2 regions of the Pseudomonas sp. HLT2-19-2 genome follow, and region 1 is predicted to be linked to the other one. Evidence: riboswitches for the same ligand, from Rfam matches in the RefSeq annotation. Region 1 holds a riboswitch; the other holds the start of a gene.
The links. Region 1 has a riboswitch for cobalamin ahead of ACYZTU_RS17475 (CbtB domain-containing protein). Riboswitches for the same ligand answer to the same signal wherever they lie in the genome.

Region 1 (7,768 bases):
TCGTCATGCAGCTGCTGGCCCGTTACGGCGACCTCAACGCCAAGCCTGATCCGATCAACCGGTGTGACGGCGCTTATTGCTCGCGGCCGAACATCGATCCGGCATTGCAGAGCGCCGAGCAGGCCTTGAGTCGCCTGACTTCGCGTCCGGCGGCCGGATTGAGGGTCATTGATCAGCTGCCGGAAGCGACCCTGTTGCGCATCGAAACCCAGAGCGGCAAACGCGAGGTTTACAGCCTGCTGCGCAACCGCGCGCACAGTAACGTGGCGTTCCTGCTGGGTGAATCGCTGCGGTATCAGCCAGGGCTCGACACCGTGACTATTTACCCGGGCGTGCTCAGCAGCTATCCGAACTTCATGTTCAACATCCCGGCGGAGCAAGTGCCTGAGTTTGTCGGCGAGATGGAAAACGCCAAGGACGCCCATCGCTTCGAAAAAATCGTCGAGCGCTGGGGCATTCGCCGCAGCCATCCGCAGTTCTGGTTCTACTTCCATGACCTGAGCCGGTACGTCCACGAGACCGATCCGGTGGAAGAGGGTGTGCTGGACATGAACCGGTACGAGAATCTTTGATCGAAAGCCTGAACACGCACCGCCGAACCCCTGTAGGAGCGAAGCTTGCTCGCGAAAGGGGGCTGACATTCAGCATAAATGTCAACTATCAGACCGCTTTCGCGAGCAAGCTTGAACTGGTCCAGTAATTTTGGACATTTTTTTCGGTTCTCACACCGCCAACTTTTCCGCTGCTACAGGTGAGTGGTAACCGTTGTAACTATGGCGCCTGACGTTGTTGTAGCGCGCCACATAGCGGTTTATATCAACTCGGGCTTCGTGTTCTGAGTTGTACCCATTTTCAGGTACCCATTCTGACTTCAAACTTCCAAAAAAACGCTCCATCGGGGCGTTATCCCAGCATTGGCCTTTTCGACTCATGCTCTGCCTAAGCTCGTGCGCCATCAGTTCGTCCCTGAATTTATGGCTGGTGTACTGACATCCCTGGTCAGAATGAAACAGTACACCTTTAGGTCGTCCTCTCAATTCGACGGCCATTCGCAGTGATTCGCGCGCCAGCGTCGCGTCTGCGACCAGTGAAAACGACCAGCCCACCACACGTCGCGCAAACAGATCCAGAACGACCGAGAAGTAGAGCCAGCGCTTGCCTAGCTGGATATAGGTGATATCCGCGCACCAAACCTTATTGATATCAGCTACGTAAAACTCACGCTCCAACTCATGCTCAGCCACCAGCGACTCAACGCCCGATGACTTGTATTTGTGAGGTCTACGCTGACGGCTAGCGATCCCAGCTTCCTTCATCAAACCGCGGGCCATGTAGCGGCCCACCTGATGGCCGTCGCCCCGCAGGTCTTCGGAGAGGGTTCGTGCACCTGCCGAGCCTCTTGATGCCTTGTGGTATTTAATCAAAACAACCTTGAGCGCTTCGCGCTCCGGGTTGGTTTTACCTTGACGCTGGCGCCAGGCGTAATAGCTGCTGCGGTTGACTTCAAACACGCGGCAGCAGTCTCTAATACCGTACTGCTCGCCCAGCTCACTGATCAGAGGGAATGATCTTTGGAGTCCAAAAGCAGGAGAGCACTGGCCTTTTTTAGGATTTCGATATCCCGGTCTTTCTGCCTGAGCAGGGCTTTAAGTTCCTGGATTTGCTTCTGGTCGACGGTGATCGCCTTGGTACCGGCAAGCGTCGATCCGGCGCGCTCTTTTCGCACCTGCTCGACCCAGCGGCGCAAGGCTGTTGGGCCGATATCCAAGCTGGCACAGGTCTCGGGAATCGGCTGATCCTCATCGAGCACCATGCTTGCAGCTTTGAGTTTGAACTCATTGGAATAGGATTTTCGCATCATCATGCACACCTCAGATTTGGGCGCCATCATAGCGCCCTATTGATGTGTCCAAATTCATTAGGCCAGATCAGCTTCGCTCCTACAGGGGTTGCGGTGATCAGATGTTCATCGACAGACGCATCTTTCCCGACAAAAATACTAGGACTTTGTGCGGCGCGATGATTGGCGTAAACTGCGCCCAAGCCTGCGAGGAGTTTCCATGACCGCTATTACCATCACCGACGCCGCCCACGATTATCTGGCTGATCTGCTTTCCAAGCAGAACACCCCAGGCATCGGCATCCGCGTCTTTATCACCCAGCCTGGCACTCAGTACGCCGAAACCTGCATTGCCTACTGCAAGCCGGGCGAAGAAAAACCTGAAGACACCGCGCTGGGGCTGAAAAGCTTCACCGCTTACATCGACTCGTTCAGCGAAGCTTTCCTGGACGATGCGGTAGTCGACTACGCCACCGACCGCATGGGCGGCCAATTGACCATCAAGGCGCCAAACGCCAAAGTCCCGATGGTCAACGCCGACAGCCCGGTCAACGAGCGCATTAACTACTACCTGCAAACCGAGATCAACCCGGGGCTGGCCAGCCACGGCGGTCAGGTCAGCCTGATCGATGTGGTCGAAGACGGCATCGCCGTACTGAAGTTCGGCGGCGGTTGCCAAGGCTGCGGCCAGGCAGACGTCACCCTGCGCGAAGGCATCGAGCGCACGTTGCTCGAACGCATTCCCGAGCTCAAGGGTGTTCGTGACGTCACCGACCACACGCAGAAAGAAAACGCCTACTACTAAGTAAGGTGTTCACTGCAAACATAAAAAACGGCGCCCCGTGAGCGCCGTTTTTTTATGGGTCCTAGGGTCTGTAGAGATGCGCATGCCCAGCGCGGTACAGCGATGACTCACTGAAGTGATCACTGCCCAAGACTCTGCCCACCAAAATCAACGCCGTGCGCCGAAACCCCTTGGCTTCAACTTTCGCTGCAATGTCTTCAAGCGTCCCCACCACCCAATCCTGATCCGGCCAGGTCGCTCGGTGAATCACCGCGATCGGGCAGTCCGCGCCGTAGTGCGGCAGCAATTCAACCAGGATTTTCTCCAGATGATTGACCCCCAGATGAATCGCCATGGTCGCCCCATGCTGTGCCAGGCTGCCTAGCTCTTCGCCGACGGGCATGGCGGTCTTGTCGGCGTAGCGGGTCAGGATTACGCTTTGCGACACATCGGGTAACGTCAGTTCGGCGCCCAACAGTGCCGCGCAGGCCGCCGTGGCCGTGACGCCGGGAATAATCTCAAAAGGGATGTCGAGTTCGCGCAGGTAGCGAATCTGCTCGCCAATGGCGCCGTACAGACTCGGATCACCGGAGTGCACCCGGGCCACGTCCTGGCCGTTGGCATGGGCAGTCTTGATCAGCTCGATGATCTGTTCCAAGTGCAGTTCAGCGCTGTTGACCACGTGTTCGGCGCGATGGCCTTCCAGCACGGCGGCGGGCACCAGGGAGCCGGCATAGATGACCACCGGGCAGCTTCGAATCAGCCGTTGGCCTTTGACGGTGATCAGTTCCGGGTCGCCGGGACCTGCGCCAATGAAGTAGACGGTCATCGTCGGTTCCTGTGAGAAAAAGGGGCTGGACAAAGCTTCAGATGAAGATTGCTCATGATCAAAGACAGGGATTATTGAGGATTTCAGGCGACGCAGGCCAATGCCAAGGTGGCCTGGGCATATTTTTGTCGTGGAATCAGCAATTTTGCCGGTGCCTGGGCCAACTGTTCGGCCAGGGCCAGGGCGGCACTTTCCGCGACGCCGTAGCAGCCGGTGCGTTCGAACGCGATGTCCGAGCGGTGGCTGAGTTGCGGTTGATAGCAGGCCAGTTGTTCGCTGCTGAAGTACATCAGTGGCAGCGCTAGCTGTTCGGCCAACTCGATCAAACCAGGTTCTTCGCGCTTCAGGTCAATGCTGGCCAACGCCTTGATCTGGTGGAGCTCGATTTTATGAGCCTGTAACGCCTGATCGAGCAACGCCCGCAGCGTGCTGACGGGGCAGCCGCGCTGGCAGCCCAGGCCGACCACCAGGGTCGGCGCTGCACTGAGGTCAGTCATGTGTGGTATTGACCATCGCTTTTGCGGCGGAACAACCAGGCACTGACTAAGCCCAGGGCCAGCCAGAACGCCACGTTGGTCAGCTGCGAAGCGATTTTGAATTGAGCTTCCAGGGTTTCTGGAGCCAGCATCGAATGGACTTCCGGTTGTGGTGCACCGATCACGTGAGGAACGGCCAGAATGGCCACGCCGAGCACTTTCATCAACCAGTGGCGGCTGAACACGATCAATGCGATACCGACCGCCGTGGAGGCGGCAGTGCCGATCCACCAGACCTGCCGTTGCGCCAAATCAGCAGCGGCGGTGCCCGGCAGCTCAGGCGGCAGGCCGAGGGTGGGTGCCAGCACGAACGTCGCATAACCGGCCAGGCCCCATAGCAGGCCTTGGGAAGTGCGAGTCGGTGCGCGCAAGGTGTAAAGACCGGCAAGCATCAGGGCGAAACCGACCGCTACCACCAGATTGCCGCCCGTGGTCGACAGCACGCGCTGCCAGCCGTCTTCCGGTTCCCAGGCATCGGCGTCGTGAGTGTGAGCGGCGACAGCACCCGCGGCGTGTTCGTGAACGGCAACAGCGGCGGGCTCGGACTTTTCGTAAGTCTCGGCCTGCAGAATCAGCGGAGCCACCCAGAAGCTTTGCAGCAGGGTCAGCAGCAGGGCGGCCAGCAGCCCGGTGAACCCTGCGGTTTGCGCAATACGCTTGATCATGTCAGCAGGTCTCAATGGCACGGGAATGCAGAGCTGTGGCGGGTATCGTGCGCGGCATTGTGCACCGCTTCGATGTGCGAGAAACCGGCGAAATACACCAGGCTAGCGCCAAGGATCGACGCAAACACGGCGGCGGTCAGGCGTTGAGTCAGGGTCGTGGTGGTGCTGGCGGTGCTCTTATCGGTGTTGCTGCCGGTGCTGCTGATGATCGACATGGCGCTTCCCTCTGGTCTGTCAGCGGGTGAATAGAGCGCATGGAAGACCCCTGCGAGTCGGGCGCGCAGAGGTTCAAACAGCGCCCGCCCACCGCGGGTTTGTTATTCAGTGATCGTAATGGTCACTTTGTGTTGCGGGCCGGTCTCCGGGCTCACGAGGGGCGCTGGCTTTCGCCTTGACCTGCAAACATCACCTTCCCATGCCGAACTGCTGGCACAGTGGATCTGACGCTTCGCTCGCTTACCGTTGCGGGGGCAGCACCGGACTGACATGGCTTTAGAGTAAAGCACATGATTCACCGGTTTCCCGTTTCACCCTGTGAAGGGCACCCGTAACAAGGCGTGTAGGAGAGCATGGGCGGGGGTTGGGCGTCAATTGGCAAGGGTTCTCAACTCGGTACCGAATGATGATTGGCTCTGTGTAGGACATTGACCCGCCCCGAGACGATGCGTAGCCTTGCGCTTTCGAGGTTCTTCGGCGTCTGCCGAAGCTAAGAAGGGAACGCGGTCGATGCCGCGGCTGCCCCCGCAACTGTGAACGGTTCTGTTGGCTGCCACGCCACTGCAAGCCCTGTCTATCGGGCCCGCGGGAAGGCGCAGCCAACGTCAGTCGAACGACTGGCAAGCCGTCAGCCAGGAGACCTGCCTCGACACAGATTCTCACTTTCAACCGGGCGGGGTGATCCGGTGGCGAACTCTTCAGGCACGCGCGTCCGCGTTGCCGGTCGTCGTCCCGTATGCCCGCCACCTTGCCAAAGGGCATCCGATGAAAACACTGGCCAAACTCCCTGTCACCATCGTTACCGGCTTCCTCGGCTCGGGCAAAACCACGTTGCTGCGGCACATGCTCGACAACGCTCAGGGCCGTCGTATTGCGGTGATCGTCAACGAGTTTGGCGAGCTGGGCATCGACGGCGAAATTCTCAAGCAGTGCTCCATCGGCTGCACAGAAGAAGAAGCCAACGGCCGCGTTTATGAATTGGCCAATGGCTGCCTGTGCTGCACCGTTCAAGAAGAATTCTTCCCGGTGATGCGCGAACTGGTCGCCCGTCGCGGCGACCTCGACCACATCCTCATCGAAACCTCGGGTCTGGCCCTGCCAAAACCGCTGGTGCAAGCTTTCCAGTGGCCGGAAATCCGCAGCGCCTGCACTGTTGACGCGGTCATCACCGTGGTCGATAGCCCAGCGGTCGCCGCCGGCACCTTCGCCGCTTTCCCGGACCAGGTCGATGCCCAGCGCAAACTCGACCCGAACCTGGACCACGAATCGCCGCTGCACGAGTTGTTCGCCGACCAACTGGCCAGCGCCGACCTGGTGATCCTCAACAAGGCCGACCTGATCAGCCCCGAAGACCTGGCCCGTGTGCGCCTGGAAGTCGCTGAAGAGTTGCCGCCCGCCGTGAAAGTCATCGAAGCCAGCAGTGGTCGTCTGCCACTGGACGTGCTGATCGGCCTCGGTGCCGGTTCCGAAGAACACATCGACAGCCGTCACAGCCATCACGATCACCACCATGAAGGTGAGGACGATCACGATCACGATGCTTTCGATTCGATCTCGATCGAACTGCCCCAGGCAGACGAAAGCCTGCTGCTGGACGCGTTGACTCAATTGGTGGTTCAGCACGGCATCTTGCGTGTCAAAGGTTTCGCCGCCATCCCGAACAAACCAATGCGCCTGTTAATCCAGGGCGTGGGCACACGTTTCGACAAGCATTTCGATCGTCAGTGGGGCGCCGACGAAGCGCGCACCACGCGCCTGGTATTGATCGGCCAGGAACTGGACGGAATTCTAATCGAAACGCAATTGCGCGCTGCGCTCAGCGTTTAAGCCATGCACCTGCTCAGGACCCAACCCGGCGGTTTCGTGTCGGATGACAACATTGCCGACCTTGGACAAACCCCCGCCGAGCTGGTGATCTTGTGCAGCGGCGACTCCAGCCTAGCGCTGCTCGCCGAAGCGGCGCAGCAGTTGCCCGACGATTACCCGAGCGTGCGCCTGGCCAACCCGATGCAGGTGCAGAATCACGCGTCGGTCGACCTGTATGTCGACGAAGTGCTGCGCCACGCCAAGGTGATTCTGATCTCGCTGCACGGCGGCATCGCCTATTGGCGCTATGGCGTGGAGCGCTTGGTGGAGTTGTCCCAGCGCGGCGTGCAGCTGATTCTGGTGCCCGGCGATGACCGCCCGGACCCGGAACTCAGCGACCTGAGCACCGTGGCTGCCTGCGACCGCGATCGGCTTTGGCAGTTTTTGCGTCAGGGCGGCATGAGCAATGCCCTGGATTTTTTTCGCTGCCTCGCCAATCGTTGGCTTGATCGCGACTACGCCTGGGCCGAGCCGCAAACCCTGCCGCGCACAGCGATCTACCATCCGCAAAAAAGCCCCGCAGACCTCCACGATTGGCAAGCCGACTGGCAGGCCGATCAACCGGTCGCGGCGGTGCTGTTTTACCGTTCGCATCTGCAAGCGGCGAACACCGGTTTCATCGATGTTTTCTGCCAGCGTTTGCAGGCGGCGGGGTTGAACCCGTTGCCGATTGCGCTGGCCAGTTTGAAAGAGCCCAGCTGCCTGACGGCGGTCGAGGACCTGTTGGACGAAGTTGAAGCGGGGGTGATTCTCAACACCACCGGTTTCGCTCAATCCAGCCCTGAAGCGCCGCACCTGCGACCGTTTCGTCGCAACATCCCGGTGATTCAGGCGATTTGCGCCCAGGACAACGAGCCCGGTTGGCGCGCCAGTGAACAGGGCCTCGGTCCACGCGATCTGGCGATGCACATCGCGCTGCCGGAACTGGATGGCCGAATCATCAGCCGGCCGATCAGCTTCAAGGACCTGGCCTGGCGCAGCGAACGCAGCCAGTCGGATGTTGTCTGCTACCGACCACAACCTGAACGTATG
Region 2 (7,768 bases), 650 kb from region 1:
AGTTTGCCGCGTAGCCGCTAGAATCCTGATCTATTATTGATGGCAAACCGCCTGCGTCCTGCGCAGGCGGTTTTCTTTTCTGTCCTCCCGGCAGAAAAAGCCGCAGCCAGATCAGGATGTTCTGCATATGTCGACGTCGGCCCGCCTCGCAATCATGTTCTTCGCAGCGCTGCTCAGCGCCTGCGCCAGCCGTACACCGCCTCCTGCGCCGGTGGTTCGCGCGCCCATTGTTTTCGGTTCCTCCCAAGCATTCTCCCCTGAGGCAGAAGACGTGTTGTTCCGCGCGCTCGGCCTGGTGGGCACCCCGTACCGTTGGGGTGGCAACACGCCGGCTTCGGGTTTCGATTGCAGCGGGCTGATCGGTTACGTCTACCATGACGTCGCCGGCATTTCCCTGCCGCGTACCACCCGCGAGATGATCAGCATGCAGGCGGCCAGTGTGGGCAAGGAAGGTCTGCAAACTGGTGACCTGATCTTCTTCGCCACCAATGGCGGCTCCCAGGTCAGCCACGCCGGGATCTACGTCGGCGAAGGTCGCTTCGTCCATGCGCCCGCCACCGGCGGCACGGTGAAGCTCGACAGCTTGTCCAAAGCTTACTGGCAGAAAGCCTATCTGAGTGCCAAGCGCGTCTTGCAACCTGAGCACTTGGCACGCAACCCCTAAATTGCAGAGGTTGTCATGACCGCTCGCACACTCAATCTCGACGATTCCCTGTATCAATACCTGCTCGACGTTTCCCTGCGCGAAACGCTGCTGCTCAAGCGTTTGCGTGACGAAACCCAGGCGCTGCCCATGGCTCGCTGGCAAGTGGCGCCGGAGCAGGGCCAGTTCCTCGCGCTACTGGTGAAACTCACCGGCGCCAAGCGTCTCTTGGAAGTCGGCACCTTCACCGGTTACAGCGCCTTGTGCATGGCGGCTGCATTGCCGGATGACGGCTCGCTGATCTGCTGCGACATTCCTGGCGACTACAATGCCACCGCGCGCCGTTACTGGCAGGAGGCGGGGTTAACCGAACGAATTGACCTACGCTTGGCACCTGCGCTGGAAACCCTCGCTCAGATGGACCAGCAAGAGCCGTTCGACCTGATCTTCATCGATGCCGATAAAGCCAACTATCCACGCTATCTGGAGCACGCCCTGCGTCTGCTGCGAGTCGGCGGTCTGGCGGTGTTTGATAACACGCTGTGGAGCGCACGGGTGCTTGAGGGCAATCCCGAGAGCGAGGACACCCGAGCCATCCAGGCGCTCAATCGCGCCTTGAAAGATGACTCGCGTGTGGATCTGTCATTGTTGCCGTTGGGCGATGGATTGACGCTGTGCCGCAAGCGCTAAGCGCTTACTTGGTCGCCGATACGCGCCACACCTTGTTGCCCACGTCATCCGCCACCAACAAATCACCCTGCTGATCAATCACCACGCCTACCGGACGGCCCATGGCTTTTTCCTCGTCATTGAGGAAACCGGTGAGCACATCAACCGGCTGCCCGGTCGGTTTCCCTGCGCTGAACGGTACGAAAATCACTTTGTAGCCACTGTGCGGCTTACGGTTCCACGAGCCATGCTGGCCGATGAATGCGCCTTCCTTGAACTGCGCCGGCAGCGTGTTGCCCTCAGCGAACGTCAGGCCCAGCGATGCGGTATGCGGGCCGACCGCGTAGTCCGGAGCAATGGCCTTGGCCACGAGGTCGGGGTTTTGCGGTTCGACGCGAATGTCGACGTGTTGACCGTAATAACTGTAAGGCCAGCCGTAGAACCCGCCGTCTTTCACTGAAGTGATGTAGTCCGGCACCAGGTCGCTGCCGATTTCGTCGCGCTCGTTGACCGCCGTCCACAGTGCGCCGCTCTGAGGTTCCCAAGCCAGGCCGTTTGGATTACGAATCCCCGAGGCGAAGATTCGATGGTTGCCGGTGGCGCGATCTACTTCCCAAATCGCCGCGCGACCTTCTTCCTTGTCCATGCCGTTTTCGGCGACGTTGCTGTTGGAGCCCACCGTCACGTACAGCTTGTGGCCGTCCTTGCTGGCGATGACGTTTTTGGTCCAGTGGTGATTCAGCGTACCGCCCGGCAGGTCGATCACCTTCATTGGCTGTGATTTGATCGCCGTCTCGCCGTTTTCATAGTGGAAGCGCAGCAAGCGGTCGGTGTCGGCGACGTACAGGTCATTGCCGACCAGGGTCATGCCGAAGGGCGAGTTGAGGTTTTCCAGAAACACCGTGCGGGTTTCGGCGATGCCGTCGTGGTCCTTGTCCCGCAGCAGCGTGATGCGGTTCGGGCTCGGTACTGTGGCGCCGGCACGGCCCATGACTTTGCCCATGACCCAGCCACGAATGCCTTTGCCGTCATCGGGTTTGGGCGGTGCATTGGTTTCGGCGACCAGCACGTCGCCGTTGGGCAACACGTAGAGCCAGCGCGGGTGATCGAGACCTTCAGCAAAGGCCGCCACTTGAGTCCCTGTCGCAGCGATGGGTTTAGCGCCGTCCGGCCAGCCGATCGCCGGGGCGATGTTCACCGTCGGGATCAGGGTTTTGTTTGGTTCTGGCAGCTTGGGAGAGGGGCCGGTGCCGTCGGAGATTTGCAGCCTGGAGGTTTCACCACAGGCGGCAAGCCCTCCGGCGAGCACGATGACGAGAGCGAGCTGAGGCTTGCGCATGCTGATCTTCCCTATGAATGCATTGACCTAATCAATAGAGAAGCGCAGGTGCGCGATGGTTCAACCGGTCAACCGCGGGCTTCCTTGAACAGCACGGCGATGCCGGGGTGATAGTTGCCGGCTTCGTTGCGCAATTTGCGATAGGCATAGGGGAAATACCAGGCCACCGCGCAGGTGTGTTCCTTTTGCAGGTCGTCGACCATGTCCTGGAGTTCTTCCGGAGTAGCGCTTTGTTGGGCTTTTTGCGGCGCAACGAACAGGCAGCCGAGTTTCAGGTCGCTGGCGTAGCTGATGCGCTTGGCGTCGCTGGTGATGTCCTGCAATGCTTGAGTCAGGTTCAGGCTGTTGACGCGTGGCCAGCGCTGGGTCGCCTGAAGGTAAGCGCGTTCTTCACGGGTAGCGATAAACAGATCGGCGCGGCCATTGCGTTCGCCTTCTTCGGTCTGTTTACGGGTCGGCGTTTGTTGCAGCGTCACCATTTCCGCCATCCACGCAGCGGCGGACAGCAGGCTCAGGTTGGCTTTTTCATCGAACCAGTAAGGCGTGTCGTTATCGCCGCGCACGGCGTTGTAGCGGTCGATACAGTCAAACCAGCGTTCCAGCACCGGGCGCAGGAATTCCAGCTTCGGATTGCTGATGATCATGCCTTGCATGTGGCTCACCTTTTTATTGTGCTGTGAGATTGTGGCTCTTTGATATCACTGTCGTGAGTGTGGCACAAGATTGGCGTCAGATAATTGATCGACGGCAGTTATTCGCTCGCAGGCCGCCCGTCTTCAATTGACGCTCCATCCCCAACCCTCTAACCTTCGCGGCTTGTTTCAGGTGCTCTGTGACTGCGGTCGACAGAGTGAAACAGGGAAGCCGGTGAGCGATCTCTTCAATTGATGAAGGCTCACGATCCCGGCGCTGCCCCCGCAACGGTAAATGAGTGAAGACTGCGCCTTGAGCCACTGTGTCGAGTGTCGACATGGGAAGGCGCGCAGTCAGGCGAATCGCCGCTCATGAGCCCGGAGACCGGCCTGATCCATTCAGCGGCATCACGGTGGGCGATGCCAGGCTTTTTGCCGTCTATTCTTGTGCCTGCCCGCCGTTATCCAGCCTCAACGGAGAGCTCCCCATGACTGATACCCCCGATCGTGACGAACGTCATCTGGCGCGCATGCTGCGCAAAAAAGCCGTGATCGACGAACGCATCGCCAACTCCCCGAATGAATGCGGCCTGCTGCTGGTGCTGACCGGCAACGGCAAAGGCAAAAGCAGTTCGGCCTTCGGCATGCTCGCCCGGTCCATGGGCCACGGCATGCAGTGTGGCGTGGTGCAGTTCATCAAGGGGCGCAACAGCACCGGCGAAGAATTGTTCTTCCGGCGCTTCCCGGAACAGGTGCGTTTTCATGTGATGGGCGAGGGCTTCACCTGGGAAACCCAGGATCGCCAGCGTGACATCGCCGCCGCTGAAGCTGCGTGGGCGGTGTCCCGCGAATTGCTGCGTGATCCGTCGATTGGCCTGGTGGTGCTCGACGAATTGAACATTGCGCTCAAGCACGGCTACCTCGATCTGGATCAGGTGCTCAGCGATTTGCAGGCGCGTCCGCCGATGCAGCACGTGGTGGTCACCGGTCGCGGTGCCAAGCCGGAGATGATCGAACTGGCCGACACGGTCACCGAAATGGGAGTGATCAAACACGCGTTTCAGGCCGGGATCAAAGCGCAAAAAGGCGTCGAGCTGTGAATACTACTTTATGAAAATCAGCCGTCACTGCCCGGCGGTGCTGATTGCCGCGCCGGCTTCCGGTCAGGGCAAGACCACCGTCACCGCCGCGCTGGCCCGTTTGCATCGCAATCAGGGGCGCAAGGTTCGCGTATTCAAGTGCGGCCCGGACTTTCTCGACCCGATGATTCTCGAGCGCGCCAGCGGTGCGCCGGTGTATCAACTGGACATGTGGATGGTCGGCGAGCAGGAAAGTCGTCGTCTGTTGTGGGAAGCCGCCGGCGAAGCCGACCTGATCCTCATCGAAGGCGTCATGGGGCTGTTTGACGGTACGCCGTCCAGCGCTGATCTGGCGCGACACTTCGGTGTGCCGGTGCTGGGTGTGATCGACGGCACCGCCATGGCCCAGACCTTTGGCGCACTGGCGTTGGGGCTGGCGCGCTATCAGCCGGATTTGCCGTTTGCCGGTGTGTTGGCCAACCGCGTTGGCACAGTGCGTCACGCACAATTGCTCGAAGGCAGCCTGACCGAAGGCTTGCGCTGGTACGGCGCGTTGTCCCGGGAAACCGGGATCGAATTGCCGAGTCGTCATTTGGGTCTGGTTCAGGCCAGCGAGTTGAACGATCTCGACCTGCGCCTCGATGCAGCGGCCGATGCACTGGCCAGCAGTTGCGAGGTCGCGCTGCCACCGGCGGTGGAATTCGCGGTTCCTGATGTGATCGCTGCCGAGCCGTTGCTGGCCGGTGTGCGAATTGCCGTGGCCCGAGATGAAGCGTTTGCCTTCACCTACGGCGCAAGCCTGGATCTGCTGCGCGCCATGGGCGCCGAGTTGCTGTTTTTTTCGCCGATCCGTGATGCGCAACTGCCGGAGGCAGACAGTCTTTATCTGCCGGGTGGTTATCCCGAATTGCATCATGTGGCGCTGTCACAGAACACCACAATGCTGACTGCAATCCGCGCTCACCATGCGGCGGATAAACCGTTGTTGGCCGAATGTGGGGGCATGCTGTATCTGCTCGACTCGTTGACCGATGTCGAGGGCACTCGCGCTGAATTGGTCGGCTTGCTGGCAGGGGAGGCGGTGATGCAAAAACGTCTGGCCGCGTTGGCGTTGCAGGCGGTCGAATTGCCGGAAGGTTCGTTGCGCGGGCACACCTATCACCATTCGCTGACCAGTACCGAGCTTGAGCCAATCGCTCGTGGCCTGAGCCCTAACGGCGGGCGTGGGGCAGAGGCGATTTATCGTGAAGGGCGGATGACCGCCTCTTATGTGCACTTCTATTTTCCGTCCAATCCATCGGCGGTTGCCGCGCTATTTGCGCCTGACCAAAATCCTGTGGGAGCGGGCTTGCCCGCGAAGAGGCCATGACTGACAACGCCTTCTCCGAAGCCGAACGCGCAGCGGTCTACCGAGCCATCGCCGAACGCCGTGACATGCGCCATTTCAGCGGCGGCACCGTCGAGCCGCAATTACTGCGGCGCCTGCTCGAAGCGGCGCATCAGGCACCGAGTGTCGGCCTGATGCAGCCCTGGCGGTTCATCCGCATCAGCGATCGAGCCCTGCGCGGCAAGATCCAGCTACTGGTGGAAGAAGAACGCATCCGCACCGCCGAAGCCCTCGGCGAGCGCACCGACGAATTCATGAAGCTGAAAGTCGAAGGCATCAACGACTGCGCCGAAGTGTTGGTCGCCGCGCTGATGGACGATCGCGAGCGCCATATTTTCGGCCGTCGCACCTTGCCGGAAATGGACATGGCCTCGTTGTCCTGCGCGATTCAGAACCTTTGGCTGGCCTCCCGCGTCGAAGGACTGGGCATGGGCTGGGTGTCGTTGTTCGAGCCGCAAGCCCTGGCGGACCTGCTGGGTTTGCCGGCCGGCGCCAAACCCTTAGCCGTTCTTTGCCTGGGGCCGGTCAAGGAATTTTATCCGGCGCCGATGCTGGTACTCGAAGGCTGGGCGCAGGCGCGTCCGCTCAGTGAGCTGTTGTACGAAAATTATTGGGGAGTGAGTCAATGAGTGTGGCGTTGTTGAGTGTCGCCGCGGTTGCGCTGGATGCGCTGCTGGGTGAACCCAAACGCTGGCATCCGCTGGTGGCGTTCGGCCGTTTTGCCGATCGCATCGAGCAACGTTTCAACTCCGGCGGTCGCGGCTGGCGCAGTCATGGCGTCACTGCCTGGGTAATTGCAGTGTTGCCGCTGACGTTGCTGGCCACGGCGTTTTCCTGGGCGCCCTATGTCGGCTGGATCGTCGAAATTCTCGCGCTCTATTGCGCCCTCGGCCTGCGCAGCCTCGGTGAACACGTCGAACCGGTGGCCAAAGCCCTGCGCAGCGATGATCTGGACGAGGCGCGCAAACGCGTGGGTTATCTGGTCAGTCGCCAGACCAGCGAACTGGGTAAAACCGAAGTCGCCCGGGCTGCCACCGAATCGGTGCTGGAGAACGGCAGTGACGCGGTGTTTGCCGCGTTGTTCTGGTTTGCCGTGGCCGGCGCGCCCGGTGTGGTGCTCTACCGATTGAGCAACACCCTCGATGCGATGTGGGGTTACCGCAACCAACGCTTCGAGCGTTTCGGCTGGGCGGCGGCAAAGATCGACGACATCCTCAATTACATTCCTGCACGCCTGGTGGCGTTGACCTACGCGCTGCTGGGCAAAACCCGACTCGCTCTAAAGTGCTGGCGCACCCAAGGCCCGACCTGGGACAGCCCGAATGCTGGCCCAGTGATGGCGGCGGGTGCCGGTGCGCTCGGTGTCGAGTTGGGCGGGGCGGCGATTTATCACGGTGAACTGCATCAGCGTCCACAATTGGGCGAAGGCGTGCCGGCGGACGCCGACTCCATCGACCGTGGCTGGCAATTGGTCCAGCGCGGGGTATGGTTATGGTTGCTGATCCTCTGCGTGGGGGCTGAATTCTATGCTTGAGCACGGTGGTCGGTTACGCAAGGCGGCGCTCGAGTACGGCATCGCCGAAGCCGATTGGCTCGACCTGTCCAGCGGCCTCGCACCCTGGCCGTTTCCGGTCCCGGAGATCCCGTTGCGGGCCTGGGCGCGTTTGCCGGAAACCGATGACGGTCTGGAGCAGGCGGCCTGTGATTATTACGGTGCCGCACAGGTGTTGCCGGTGGCCGGTTCGCAAATGGCGATCCAGTTGCTGCCGCGTTTACGCCGGGCGGGCAAGGTCGGCGTGCTCTCGCCGTGTTACGCCGAACACGCCGAAGCGTGGCGACGCCATGGCTACATCGTGCGTGAAGTGCTGGAGCAGGAAGTCGACTTCTATCTCGACAGCCTCGACGTGCTGGTGGTGGTCAACCCGAACAATCCTACTGGCCTGAGCCTGACACCGAGGCGGTTGCTCGACTGGCACTCGCGGCTGGCCCAGCGCGGTGGCTGGCTGGTGGTGGACGAGG

Region 2: linked by a shared signal. The riboswitch ahead of cobO (cob(I)yrinic acid a,c-diamide adenosyltransferase) and the one ahead of ACYZTU_RS17475 (CbtB domain-containing protein) in region 1 are both predicted to bind cobalamin.

Annotation. Positions count from the first base shown of each region.
Region 1 is NZ_CM142712.1:3,753,375-3,761,142, reverse strand. Features, by position in the region: gene ACYZTU_RS17510 (fatty acid cis/trans isomerase) at 1-572, shown strand, start outside; gene ACYZTU_RS17505 (IS3 family transposase) at 723-1,529, opposite strand; gene ACYZTU_RS17500 (transposase) at 1,556-1,861, opposite strand; gene nfuA (Fe-S biogenesis protein NfuA) at 2,061-2,645, shown strand; gene cobM (precorrin-4 C(11)-methyltransferase) at 2,707-3,453, opposite strand; gene ACYZTU_RS17485 (cobalamin biosynthesis protein) at 3,537-3,950, opposite strand; gene ACYZTU_RS17480 (CbtA family protein) at 3,947-4,654, opposite strand; gene ACYZTU_RS17475 (CbtB domain-containing protein) at 4,666-4,869, opposite strand; cobalamin riboswitch at 4,990-5,218, opposite strand; cobalamin riboswitch at 5,321-5,533, shown strand; gene cobW (cobalamin biosynthesis protein CobW) at 5,636-6,697, shown strand; gene cobN (cobaltochelatase subunit CobN) at 6,701-7,768, shown strand, end outside.
Region 2 is NZ_CM142712.1:4,399,380-4,407,147, reverse strand. Features, by position in the region: gene ACYZTU_RS20450 (C40 family peptidase) at 128-664, shown strand; gene ACYZTU_RS20445 (O-methyltransferase) at 680-1,333, shown strand; gene ACYZTU_RS20440 (PQQ-dependent sugar dehydrogenase) at 1,338-2,651, opposite strand; gene ACYZTU_RS20435 (hypothetical protein) at 2,720-3,304, opposite strand; cobalamin riboswitch at 3,458-3,691, shown strand; gene cobO (cob(I)yrinic acid a,c-diamide adenosyltransferase) at 3,772-4,383, shown strand; gene ACYZTU_RS20425 (cobyrinate a,c-diamide synthase) at 4,394-5,731, shown strand; gene bluB (5,6-dimethylbenzimidazole synthase) at 5,728-6,378, shown strand; gene cbiB (adenosylcobinamide-phosphate synthase CbiB) at 6,375-7,283, shown strand; gene cobD (threonine-phosphate decarboxylase CobD) at 7,276-7,768, shown strand, end outside.